DNA from 2 places in the Anaerobacillus sp. ABA4_114 genome. Region 2 is predicted to be linked to the other one. Evidence: riboswitches for the same ligand, from Rfam matches in the RefSeq annotation. Region 2 holds a riboswitch; the other holds the start of a gene.
The links. A riboswitch is a leader RNA that binds a small molecule or an ion and turns the genes downstream of it on or off. The one in region 2 is predicted to bind S-adenosylmethionine.

Region 1: linked by a shared signal. The riboswitch ahead of ACXAEY_RS04225 (PLP-dependent aspartate aminotransferase family protein) and the one ahead of msrA (peptide-methionine (S)-S-oxide reductase MsrA) in region 2 are both predicted to bind S-adenosylmethionine.

What each region holds. Positions count from the first base shown of each region.
Region 1 is NZ_JBSWUM010000001.1:862,264-868,931, reverse strand. Features, by position in the region: gene acsA (acetate--CoA ligase) at 1-919, opposite strand, end outside; gene ACXAEY_RS04240 (ABC transporter ATP-binding protein) at 916-1,671, opposite strand; gene ACXAEY_RS04235 (ABC transporter permease) at 1,684-2,514, opposite strand; gene ACXAEY_RS04230 (aliphatic sulfonate ABC transporter substrate-binding protein) at 2,533-3,537, opposite strand; gene ACXAEY_RS04225 (PLP-dependent aspartate aminotransferase family protein) at 3,559-5,337, opposite strand; SAM riboswitch class I at 5,412-5,524, opposite strand; gene ACXAEY_RS04220 (O-acetylhomoserine aminocarboxypropyltransferase/cysteine synthase family protein) at 5,542-6,668, opposite strand, start outside.
Region 2 is NZ_JBSWUM010000001.1:2,084,296-2,090,963, forward strand. Features, by position in the region: gene ACXAEY_RS10460 (DNA topoisomerase III) at 1-591, opposite strand, end outside; gene ACXAEY_RS10465 (DUF2553 family protein) at 695-916, opposite strand; gene ACXAEY_RS10470 (alpha/beta hydrolase family protein) at 1,006-3,240, shown strand; gene msrA (peptide-methionine (S)-S-oxide reductase MsrA) at 3,286-3,933, opposite strand; SAM riboswitch class I at 4,032-4,145, opposite strand; gene ACXAEY_RS10480 (Na+/H+ antiporter NhaC family protein) at 4,229-5,632, opposite strand; gene fni (type 2 isopentenyl-diphosphate Delta-isomerase) at 5,707-6,668, opposite strand, start outside.

The sequences.
Region 1 (6,668 bases), 1.2 Mb from region 2:
TTTCTACTATATCTTCTTTTGCCATCAACATGCGAAACGCAGTTGGTGCACTATACCAGATTGTGACTTTCAGCTCATCGATTAAGCTATACCAATCCTCAGCTTTAAAGCGGCCTCCGTTAATGACGATCGTAGCTTTATTTAACCAGGGAGCAAACAATCCATATACGCTTCCTGTTACCCACCCAGGGTGAGAGGTGCACCAATACACGTCTGTATCTTTTATATCAAGTACCCATTTACCTGACTGAAAATGGTGAACCAAGGAGCGTTGAGCATGAAGAACGCCCTTTGGCTTTCCTGTTGAACCACTTGTATAGTGAAGTAAAAAACCATCCTCCGGATCTGCCCACTCTATACGTGGCTCTTCGTCTACCTGAGTTCTTTCCACCTCTTCGGTTGTGAGAATAAGACGAAGAGTAGGTATTTCATTTGCAGGCACTCTTTTCTGAAGTTCTCGATCGGTAAGGAGCGCTGTACCTCCACAATCGATGATGCGATCCTTCACAGCTTCTTCCATAAATGCTTCAAACAAAGGAGCTGCGATCGCCCCGATCTTAATCACTGCGAGTATGGCAATATAGCATTCAGGATTTTTAGGGAGGAAAACAAAAACCCTTTCTCCTTTTTTTACCCCATGCTTTTTTAACACAGCGGCATAATGATCCGTCTTGATTTTCACTTCTTCAAACGTTAACGATCTTTTTTCATCTTCATTAACATAATGCAATGCAACTTTATTTCCAAATCCATTTTCAACGTGTCGGTCGATGCATTCATAAGCGACGTTCATTTTCCCAGAACGATGGAGGAAATGATCGACACTTTCCCACTGAAATGTTGCGTATGCTTCTTCATAACTTTCAAGGTTCGTATACTTCGCTTGAGATGAAATCTGTTTTGGTAGTGTAATGCTCATATGCTGGTCCCTCCACTGACGGTTGCAGGTGTGGTCAATTCCAACCTCTCTAAAATTTGTTCTTTGTATTCTGCGAGTTTTACACTTCCTCGAGATCGAGGTCGTGGTTCATCGATTATGATTTCTTCTTCTTTCCTTCCAGGCTGACCCTTAAGAATGATGAGCCTGTCACAAAGGTATAGCGCTTCTTCAATGTCATGAGTAACGAGCAGAATCGTTGTTTTGTAAGACTCCCATATTTCTAACAATAGATCTTGAAGCTTCATTTTCGTAAATGCGTCGAGTGCGCTAAAAGGCTCATCTAATAACAAATACTGCGGGGATGTTACAAGCGCCCTTGCAATCGCAACACGCTGCGCCATTCCACCAGAAAGCTGTTTTGGAAAGTCTTTTTCATTGCCTTTTAGGCCAACAAGATCAAGGTACTTCGCTGCGCTTGAGCGCTTCTCTTCTCTCGTTCCTTTTAAACCAAACGATACGTTGTCTATGACGGATAACCATGGCATAAGCCTCGGCTGCTGAAAAATGAATCCTAATTTCTCATCAACATGGTTGCACACCTCTCCATCGATGATGACATCGCCGGTATACGATGTATCTAATCCTGAAATCGCTCGTAGCAATGTACTCTTCCCACACCCACTCGTTCCAAGTATCCCGATGATTTCGCCACTTTCTGCATGAAACGAAATGTTGCTAATGGCTTTTCGACTCTCAAACTCTTTACTCACATTTCGTATTTGTAAACTCATTTTTACTCCCCCTTACCGCTGTTCCATTCGATCCTGCCAATGCAGCGATCTGTTCTCGACTACCTTCAATATCGCATCGCTCACTTTTCCAAGCAGAGCAAAGAGAACGATGCTTGCAATAATTAGCTCTGGTGAGTATGTGTTCTGCCCAAGAACCAGCAAATATCCTAATCCTTGACTTGCACCCATCAATTCAGCTGCAACGACAAACATCCATCCAAGCCCTAGACCACTTCTAAGGCCGATAAGAAATGAAGGTAGTGAAGCAGGGAGAATAATTCGTTTTACTAATTGATAACTATTTAATCCATACATTTTTCCTACTTCGATCAATTGACGATCGACGCTCAAAATTCCACTAACAACATTCAGATAGACTGGAAAAAACACGCCTACTGCAATCAGTGTCACTTTCGATGCCTCTGCGATCCCCATCCATAAGATAAAAAGAGGAACCCAGGCTAGCGATGGAATCGAGCGAAAGGCTTGGATGATCGGATCAAAAAATTGCTCAGCTTTACGATAAATCCCTACAAAAGATCCGAGTATTAAGGCAACCCCCGCTCCTAAGAGAAAACCTAAGAAAATCCGATAAAGCGTGATTCCAATATGGCCAAAGAGAGAGCCATCAGCTCCTAGATCGACAATCGTGTTAAAGATTACTGTTGGAGCTGGAAGTAGATAGGAAGGGATCACCCCTAACCGACTCAGCGTTTCCCAAACAACTAACAATATGAAAGGGAGAATACTTCCTATAAGAATCGGATGTAAATTGAACGGTTTAGGCGAGGCTTTACCCGTAACCCCCTTTAAGGGGATTGCTTCCGTATGGTTTTTTGCCATGGATCTCTTATCCCCTTTCTATTTCTGGATGACTTCTTCCGCAAACGATGGATCGATCAATTCATCCGTTAACGTTTCAATATCAGCATCTGGCTCAATAATCTCCCCTTTTTGTAGTACGTTTCCTGCTTCAACAATCGCTTTCTTCTGTTCTTCACCAGGAACGGGACTTGAAAAATCATTTCTTTCAAGCTGCTTTTTTGCTACGTCAAGTTGGATATCAGCTTCTTCAGCTAATAGCTCAGCTGCCTCTTCCGGGTGTTCGATCACCCATTTTCTAGCTTTCTCGTAAACGCTAATCACTCGTTTCACGTGTTCAGGATATTTTTCAGCAAACTCTGTCCGTGTGTTCAAGAAACCATACGTATTCAAATCTGCATTTCGATAGAAAAGTTCTGCTCCTGTTTCTAGTTCAAGACGCGCCATATGAGGGTCCAGTCCTGCCCAAGCATCTACCTGACCAGTACTTAAGGCAGATGCCCCGTCTCCATGTTGAAGATTCACAAGTTCGATATCATCTTGAGTTAACCCCACTTCATTCAAAGAACGGAGCAAGAAGATGTAAGGATCCGTACCGAGCGTTGCGGCTACCTTTTTACCTTTTAAATCTTCTACACTACGAATACTTGAATCTTTTCCAGTAACGAGTGCTGTCCATTCTGGCTTTGAATAAATATACACGTTTTTAATCGGTGCTCCTTTTGCTTTTGCCATCAGTGCCGCTGCACCTGCCGTTGAACCAAAATCAATACTGTTACTATTTAAGAATTCAAGCGCTTTGTTACTTCCTTGACTCAATACGTATTCGATGTTGATGTCCTCGTCCTCAAACTCCTCTTCAAGAAGCCCTTGCTTCTTCACGACAAGACTAGTAGGAGAATAGTAAGCGTAATCCACTCTGATTTCATCAGGCCCTTCTTTTGAAGAAGCGTCTGAAGAAGAACAGCCTGCACTAATAATCAACGCCGCGATCAGTGCGAGTGCAACGAAACTTCTTAAATCAATCCATGGAATTCTCTTCATAATGGTTTCTCCCTCTCCTTTTTAAAGTTCACATGCATATGTTGAAATCGTGCCTCTTAGCCTCTGGGCTTCTTTATATGTGCATCGATTATGAACAACTTGTAAACCAGCGTCTGCTGCTATTTGTGCAGCTTCTTCAGATACCACCCCTTCTTGCAGCCAGAATATGCGTGGCTTGATCTCCCCTGCTTCTCTTGCGATTTCAACAGCTGCCTCAGGACTTCTAAACACCTGCACGACATCAATTGAATGTGGGACACTTTTTAAATCGGGATACGCTTTTTCACCTAGGATTGTATCTGCCTTCGGATTCACAGGGATTATCTTGTAACCTAGCCTTTGCATCTTCCTTGCTAATCGGTGACTCGGTCGCGATTCGTTCCCACTTAGACCAACGACGGCAAGTGTTTTCTGTCTTTGCGTTTCAACACCATCGATCACTTCTTTTTCATAAGGACTTTGAAGTGCCCATTGAATTTCACCTTCATCATTGATGACGATACGAGTATCCGTTTCTAGACCTGCCGCTTTACGAAGCGATTGATCCAAGTCGAAGATTAAATCGTCTGCACCTTCTACACCGACAGATAGGCGAATCAGTTCTTCTTTTACTCCCGCTTTCTCTAGCTGCTCTCTACTCAACTGCTGATGAGTCGTACTCGCTGGATGAATGATCAAGCTTTTCGCATCCCCCACATTTGCAAGGTGAGACCAAAGTGAAACATGATCAATGAGCTTACGCCCTGCTTCCTTTCCTCCTTTTATGCCAAAGTTCACAACTGCACCAAAACCATTCGTTAAAATTTCTTTCGCATCATGATAGGAAGGATGACTTGGGAGACCAGGATAGCTCACCCACTCTACTGCAGGATGATCTTGTAAATAGGTTGCTAGCTTAAGTGCATTCTCATTATGTTTTTCCGCTCTGAGATGAAGCGTCTCAAGTCCTTGTAAAAGAAGAAAGGCATTGAATGGACTCAAACAAGACCCAAAGTCTCGAAGGAGCTGGACACGTAATTTTGTGCTGAACGCAAGAGTCGCAAAATCAATCGCATAGCGAATGCCGTTGTAGCTATCGTCAGGTTCAGTGAACGTTGGAAACTTCGGAAAGTTCCAATTAAAACGACCTCCGTCGATGACTACTCCTCCAATCGATGTACCGTGGCCACCGATCCACTTCGTCGCAGAATGTACAACGATATCTGCTCCTAAAGTGAGTGGCTTACATGCGTATGGAGTGGCAAACGTATTATCGACGATCAATGGAATGCCTGCTCCATGTGCGATTGCTGAGACTTTTTCTACATTCAGTACAGACAAGCTTGGGTTCCCGATGATTTCAGCGAAAACGCCTTTTGTTTTATCAGTTATCGCTTTTCTAAAGTTTTCTGGATCTGTTGGATCGACAAACTTTACGTTGATCCCATATCTCGGGAGGGTTACCGCAAATAAGTTATAAGTACCGCCGTATAAGTTAGAAGCCGCTACGATCTCGTCACCCGCACTTGCGATATTCAGAATAGAAAGTGCGATTGCTGCCTGACCTGATGAAGTTGCAACCGCTGCGACCCCGTCTTCAAGCAGAGCCATTCGTTTCTCAAAAACATCCACCGTGGGATTTCCAATCCGGGAGTAAATGTTTCCTGGTTCATCAAGGGAAAATAATCGCTCGGCATGTTCACTATCATGAAAAACGTACGAGCTCGTTTGATAAATCGGTACTGCTCTCGAGCCAGTCGTTGGATCTGGGGATTGGCCTCCGTGTAGGGAAAGTGTGTCGAACTGATATTGTTGTGTCATCGTAATTCCTCCAGTAATTGTGTTGTAGTAAATATAAAAAAAGCCCACTTCAATAAGAAGAGGGCTTTTGCCTCCTCTTATCTCTCAGAATAGTAGCTATTCTGCAGGAAGTAGCACCTTTTTAAGCATCTTGCTTAAAGGTTGCCGGGCATCATCGGGCCAGTCCCTCTGCCTCTCTGGATAAGAGTGATTTATTTAGTTTTGCTATACACTTGCTTCTATTCTTGCTTTTGAAATTGCCTGATCCAAATCGTCGATAAGATCATCGATATGTTCGATGCCTACCGACAAGCGGATCAAGTCATCTCGAACACCCGCAGCGGTTAGTTCTTCTGCACTTAACTGCTGGTGAGTTGTGCTTGCAGGATGAATGATCAAGCTTTTTGCATCCCCAACGTTTGCCACATGTGACCACAGGTTTACTGAGTTAATAATTCCTGCTCCGGTTTCGCGGCCGCCTTTTATTCCGAAGACGACTACGGCTCCCGCACCTTTTGGTAAATAGTTTGCAGCTAAGGTCTTTGACGGATGATTTTCTTCTTCAGGATAACTCACCCACTCAACTGCGGGGTTTTCTTTCAAATAGGTAACGATTTTACGCGTGTTTGCAACATGTTCCTTCATTCTAACGTGAAGTGTCTCAATTCCTAATGCGATTTGGAAAGCGTTAAAAGGACTCAATGAGGCGCCTGTGTCTCGTAATAGTTGAACACGAGCTTTTATGATGAAAGCTGCTTCAGGCAGGGCCTCTGCATAAACGATGTTGTGATAGGAAGGATCTGGTTCGATAAAGCCTGGGAATTTAGATGAATTCCAATCGAACTTTCCACTATCGACGATCAAACCTCCCATCGTTGAACCGTTACCACCAAGCCACTTCGTCGCAGAATGAATAACAATATCAGCACCATGCTCGATCGGTCTACATAAATATGGTGTTGCGAAGGTATTGTCGATGATAAGCGGAATGCCAGCTTCATGAGCAATTTCAGCCACTTTCTCGATATCGAGTACGTGAAGACCTGGATTACCAATCGTTTCTGCAAAAATTGCTTTTGTATTAGGAGTAATCGCACTTCTAAACGATTCCGGATCTTTCGGATCAACAAAGTTGGTTTTTATTCCGTATTTAGGAAGCGTCGTTGAAAAAAGATTATATGTCCCGCCATATAAAGTAGAAGCAGAAACAATTTCATCACCGCTATTCGCAATATTTAAAATCGCGTTTGTAATAGCTGCCATACCACTTGCAAGACCGAGTGCTCCAATTCCGCCTTCAAGCTCCGCAACCCGTTCTTCAAGCGTTCCTACCGTCGGATTACCAATTCTAG
Region 2 (6,668 bases):
AAAGACATCCTGGATTCCTTTCTGTTTAAATAAAAGCGTGTATGCCCTCGATGCGTTGATTCCGACGACCCAGTCTGCGCAAGAACGTGCATAAGCTTCGAAATACAAGTTCCGTGTATCACTTTCACTCCGTAAAGTTCTAAACCCTTCTTTAACAGCTTTTTCCGTTAAAGATGATATCCATAGTCGCTTCATCGGTTTTTTGCAGCGAACCTGATTCAAGATCGTCCTCACGATCAACTCACCTTCGCGACCGGCATCACCTGCATGAATAATGGATCCTACGTCTTTCCTATGTACGATGTCTTTTATGACATTGAATTGCTTCCATTTACTTTTTGTAACTTGATATTGAAATTGCTCTGGAATCATCGGTAAAGTCTGTAACGACCATTTCTTCCATTCTGACTTATAGGTTTCAGGAGGGACTAATTCGCAGAGATGTCCTACTGCCCACGTTACATAAGCACCACCCGGAAAATCAGGTGTAGGTTTAATGTAGATGTATCCTTGTTTTTTTTCAGAGGGATAAGGAGCGGCTAATCTTGAGCCTTGGTCTGGCTTTTCCGCAATAATACATACTGCTTCCAATCTAAACATCCCTTCTTCTTCATGAAATCTTTCCTTATCTCAGTATAGCTTACCACGTAATCGTTGTGGGCATAAAAAAACTGCTGGAACGCCAGCAGCATTTTTAACACCAGCCTAAATCACAATCGAACACGAATTGTTTAATGTCTTCTGGTTCTTTTTCTAAAACATAGATGCGGTGATCTTCAACAACATATGAAGCATCTACTTGATAAACAGCTGTTTTGATATTGAGTTCACCAATTTTCACTTTATTTCTATAAAGATCGATGTTACCTTTATTAAGTTTTCCTGTAACAAAACTTGTGACCTCAATTCTTTTCATCCCATATCCCTCTTTTCTAATAAATATGACCTTAAACAAAAGTCGTCTTTGATATAATGAAGAAATGATACGAGAAAGGGAGGGTAACGTTGGAACAACAGCATGACTTCGAAAGACGCAGCACGGTACATAACAAACGAAATAAAATAGGAGTTTTTCTTTCTAAATTAAAAGTTCATATCAACACCTTTATTAGTCGAACGTGGAAAGGAGCATCCTACGGTGCATTGTTCATGACGATGTTCCTCATCTTTTCGATAGGTTTTGATTTCCATACTGGACTCGGTAAAGGAATCGATATACTCATCTTCTCCCTCCTTAGTGTTTTAGGTACGTTTGCCACTTTCTTTATCGTGAGACTCATAATGAGGTTTATCATCAAACTACCGGTGTTCTTTCTATCCGCTGCAATCGTTTCGGTTGGAGTGATCATTTATACTCTCGATCAATTTAAAGCTTTTGAAAATATCCTTCCACTTGCTTATTTTCTTGCTGGTGCTGGCCTACTCATCGGTGGATTATTTGGTTATCCACTGGTCCATGGATTTAAGAGACCTTCTTCTATTTTTATGCTCGCGCTCGGCACACTAATAACTGGAATGTTCTTCTACTGGCTTTTCACTCCAGGAATTGTTGAAGAACGGTTAGATGTTCAGCAGAAATCTTTTTCACCAGTAAGTGAAAATCCGTCTCTAACAGGACCTTACAATATTAAGACGTTTACATATGGAAGCGGAACTGATAAACACAGAGATGTGTTTAGAGAGAACGTCGATATTGAAACATCCTCTGTTAATGGGTCAGCACTAATTGGAGAATGGTCTTCAATACGTGAATGGTTTTGGGGGTTTTCTGATACGAACCTTCCACTAAACGGCAGAGTATGGATGCCTGACGATAAAGGGAAATTCCCTCTCGTCTTAATCGTCCATGGCAATCATAAAATGGAAGAATTCTCAGATGAAGGGTATAGCTATTTAGGAGAACTGCTTGCAAGTAGAGGGTTCATAACTGTCTCTGTAGACGAGAATTTTTTGAATTCATCATGGTCAGGTGGATTAGGGGGCGATATTAACGGAAGAGCATGGCTTCTCCTCGAACATCTAAAAGAAATTGAGAAGCTTTCTGAAGAAGAGGGAACGCCATTTTATAAGAAAGTGGACTTTGAAAGAATTGCATTGACTGGTCATTCAAGAGGAGGTCAGGCTGCAATTTTAGCTGCGAAGTTCAATCGCTTAGATCGCTATCCAAATAACGCCTACAAGTCGTTTGACTATCAATACAATATACAAAGCGTTATTGCGATCGCTCCGACTGATTATCATACGTTAGCTGATCGAAAAATTGAATTGAACGATGTAAATTACTTAATTCTGCATGGATCATATGATAGTGACCTGTCTGAATTTGAGGGAGATCGACAATTCAATGGCATCGAGTTAACAGGTAGTGAAGATGTGATCAAGTCTGCACTCTACATCGACCGAGCTAACCATGGTCAGTTTAATACAACTTGGGGTGATAACGATACTTACTTTCCATTCACTCTTTTATTGAACAAACAGCCTTTGATCAGCGGAGAGGAACAGAGGCAGATTGCAAAAACATACGTTTCTGGATTTTTAGAAGCTACCTTGAATAACGACAACTCCTACCGACCTATGCTGGAAGATTACCGCTATGCGTTAGATTGGCTCCCTTCAACAACGTACATTAGTAAATATGAAGATACTTCTTATCATATTTTTAGTACATTCGAAGAGGATGTTGACGTCAACACAGCTTCGACCCCTTATATTGAATTGCAAGGAAACGGCCTATTGCAATGGTATGAAGGTGAATTAGACTATAGAAGAAATAAAGTGAGAGATAATCACGGCGTCTACCTTAAATGGAATCACGACTACTCTAGGAATGGTTCATACAAGCTTTCGTTTACCAAAGCGTTAGAAGATCCTTACGCGTTTAAGAAAGATAGCTCCTTAACGTTTGCAGCGGCGAATGTATCTGAAGTAGAAGAAGTTTTTGTGGATTTCACAATAACAGCCACATCTGAAAACGGGGAATCTGCTAGTGTCAAATTGAGCGATGTGATGAGTATGCATCCTGTGCTACCGATTCAGCACACAAAAACGAAGTTCTATGAAGAAGCGCGATTCGGAGCCCTTACAGAACCGGTCCTTCAAACGTTCAACATACCGATGAGTACATTTATTGAACAAAACAACACGTTTGAACCAGATACCCTTACCTCCATAACATTTCAATTTGATCAATCAGAAAGAGGAAAAATATTCTTAGATCACATTGGCGTTAACCGATAATAAAATATAAGAGGCTTCCCACAAAGGGAAAGCCTCTTTTTTAAATTATGAAATTTTACAAGAAGACTGTCCACGCTTTGCTAAGTAGCTCTGATGGTACTCCTCTGCTTTATAAAAATTCGCTGCAGGAACAATTTGAGTTACGATTGGCTTCTTAAAACGTTTTGCTTCAGTAAGCTCGTTCAGTGCAAGTTCTGCTGAAGTCTTTTGCGAATCTGAGTTATAAAAAATAGCGGAACGATACCTAGTACCAACATCTTCACCCTGACGGTTCAAAGATGTGGGATTATGATTATCAAAGAAAACTTGGAGCAGTTCCTCATACGTAATAATCGCTGGATTATATTCGATAAGCACCGCTTCAGCATGACCAGTAAGTTCTTTATAGACTTCTTCATAAGAAGGATCGATCGTACTTCCACCTGTAAATCCTACTGAAGTAGACACGACACCGTTCAGCTGCTGAAATAGTGCTTCTACTCCCCAAAAACATCCTGCTGCAAATACCGCTTTTTCCATTCTTTCCACTCCATTTCTCCAAGTGTTGTTGCTATTTTGAACAGCTTTCTCTGTATATACCTTCTCGAGCTCACTCAGAGTTAACATGTAAAGCTGTTTGCCTTGTTCCTTATAGATACCTTTTCCTAGAAGATGGTTGATTATCATTTGTTTTTTGTCTGACGTTTTCTGCAATTCCATTCACTCCTTGAAGTAGTTTGTATGATGAGGAGTGCATATAAAAAACCCTCATCTGCCCGAACAGAAGAGGGTTTGGATTTACCGATCGCCTCTTCTTATTTTCCGACTTTCGCCGCAGGAATTGGCACGGTGCTCCCGTATAACATTTATAGGAATCCGTTGCCGAGGTATCAAAGGGCCAGTCCCTCCACCTCTCTGAATAAGAAGATCCTTGAAAAGGATTATTAAGTTAATGACAATATTAAAGGTTGTAACAGTAGGTGTCAATAGAAAAGCTTGCATTAGTGTGCTAAACGAACAAAGAAATTAAAAAATATCCGATTGCTGATACGCTAGCACCGATCAGTGCAGGTTTTAGCTTAAAGGAAGCATAAGCCATCGTGTTCAACTTAAGTATCTTTGCTATTGTATTCGTATTATCGCTAAGTGGTGACGAAAAAGCACCGAACGTTCCACTAGCAAACACAGCACCGATTACGAGTGGCAATGAAGTTCCTGTGGTAGCACCGAGAGAGACTCCTAAAGGCATAAGAATTCCCCAAGTCCCCCATGAAGAGCCAATGAAGTATGAAATGAATGCCCCCACCAGGAATAACACCGGTGGCACGAATAATGCAGGAATCCAGTTTAAGTTCTTCGTTACAAACTGAGAAAATCCTAATGCTTCAGCAGAAGAAGCAAGTCCCCAAACGATCGTTAGTAATACGATGACAGACATCATATCATTACCGCCTTCAATAAAGAACGTGACAAGGTTTTTTAATGAGAACCTCTGAAATAAATAAAATAGAAACGTTAACAAAACGGTTGTAATTAGAGCGAAGACCATCGCATCTAATACATCTGCTTCGATGAATGCCTGTACTGGGCTTTTGAACCCTTTCTCATACCCACTCCAATATGTGATTAAAAGCGTTAGGAAAATTACTCCTCCTAGTGGCAGCAAAAGGTTCATAGGTTTTGCCGGAAGATCTTTTGAAACAACAGGATGACAATCTTCCCATTTGTCATCGATTTCTTTCTCCATATTCCCTGCATCAGTAGCCGGGATCTTCGTATGATGAAAGAAACTTAAATAAAATCCGATGATAAGAATCGATATTGAGAAAAAATTGTACGGAATGCTTTGCAAAAACAATCTGTAGCCATCTCCCTCAAGACCCTGTCCCCTTAAAGAAAGGTCGACTACAGAGGACATATAGCCAACGAACGCAGTCGCAATCGGCATTAGAACAATTACTGGAGTTGCTGTGGTTTCAATCACAAAGCCAAGTTCCTGAGGGGTCATCTTCACTTTCTTCAAGAGTGCTTTCATAATCGGGGCAACCGTAACGATGCGAAAGCTCGGAGCACTAAACGTCCCGAGCGTTGATAACCATGTTAAAAATAACGCTCCCTTTTTCGAAGTGATTTTTCCAGAAGCGAATCGAACGAAGCCTTTTATTCCACCAGTATATTTCATCATTCCGATGAGACCAGTAAACATGTACAAAAAGATGATGATTTTAATGTTGCTCTCATCTTTTAAACCACTCATAATAAATTGATAAAATTGCTCGAGTCCTTTTATAGGTTGAGGCTTATGTATAAACGAAGCTGTTAGTAACCCTGCTGTTAATCCAGGTATAACGAGTTTCGTCTTCATCGCTACGAGAATAACGACCAAGAACGGTACGATCGAAAGCCAATCCATTTTTCACTCCCCCTTTCCGGTTAGTTTGTGCTCGGAAAAGGGTGCTATACAAAAAGCCGGAGTAAATTCTCCGGCTACGATTGACGAAGCAAATTTGTTTTTTTGAGTTGCGCGATCGAAGACGCGCCAATTCCAAACATAGCAGTTTGTAGTTCGAACTGAATTCGTCTCAGCTGGTCTAATAGCGCTTCTTCACTGTCGTCTACTGCGCTATGAAGAAGTGCTCGGCCAAACCCTGCAAGATCAGCCCCCAAGGCAATACTTTTGGCGGCATCAACACCGTTTTTAAGACCTCCACTTGCAATGATCGGCGCTTGTGGGAGTTCATTTCGAACTTCGATCAAACATTCAGCGGTAGCGTTCCCCCAACTTTGAAACGCTTCAGCTGCTTGTTCTCTCATACTCTGATGTGAACGATAGCTCTCGACCTGAATCCATGATGTTCCACCTGCACCAGCTACATCAATAAAGCCTACTCCGCTTTCTACCAACCGCCTTGCAGTATCTCCATCGATTCCCATTCCTACTTCTTTAATCCCGACCGGAACATCGAGTGCCTTCGCGACACTTTCAATTTTAGGCAATAGTTCTTTAAAATTGGTATCTCCTTCAGGCTGAAACACTTCTTGAAGAGGATTTACGTGAAGAATAAGACCATCTGCATCAACAAGCTCGATTGCTTTTTTACATTCATCTATAGTAAATCCATAGTTTAACTGTACGGCTCCAATATTTGCGAAGATGGGGATCGTAGGAGCGTATTTCCTTACTTCGAAAGAATAAGCTGATCGGTCTTCTTGAATCGCTGCCCGCATTGATCCTACACCGAGAGCCCATCCTTCTCTTTCAGCTGATTTCGCAAGCCGCTTGTTGATCTCCCATGCCCTTTTCGTACCACCAGTCATCGAACTGATTAAAAAAGGCGAAGATACTTTTTTACCTAGAAATGAAGTTGAGAGATCGATCTCATCAAAAGCAATCTCAGGCAGAGCTTGGTGTTTAAATCTAAACTTCTCGAGTCCGGTTGTAATACCTC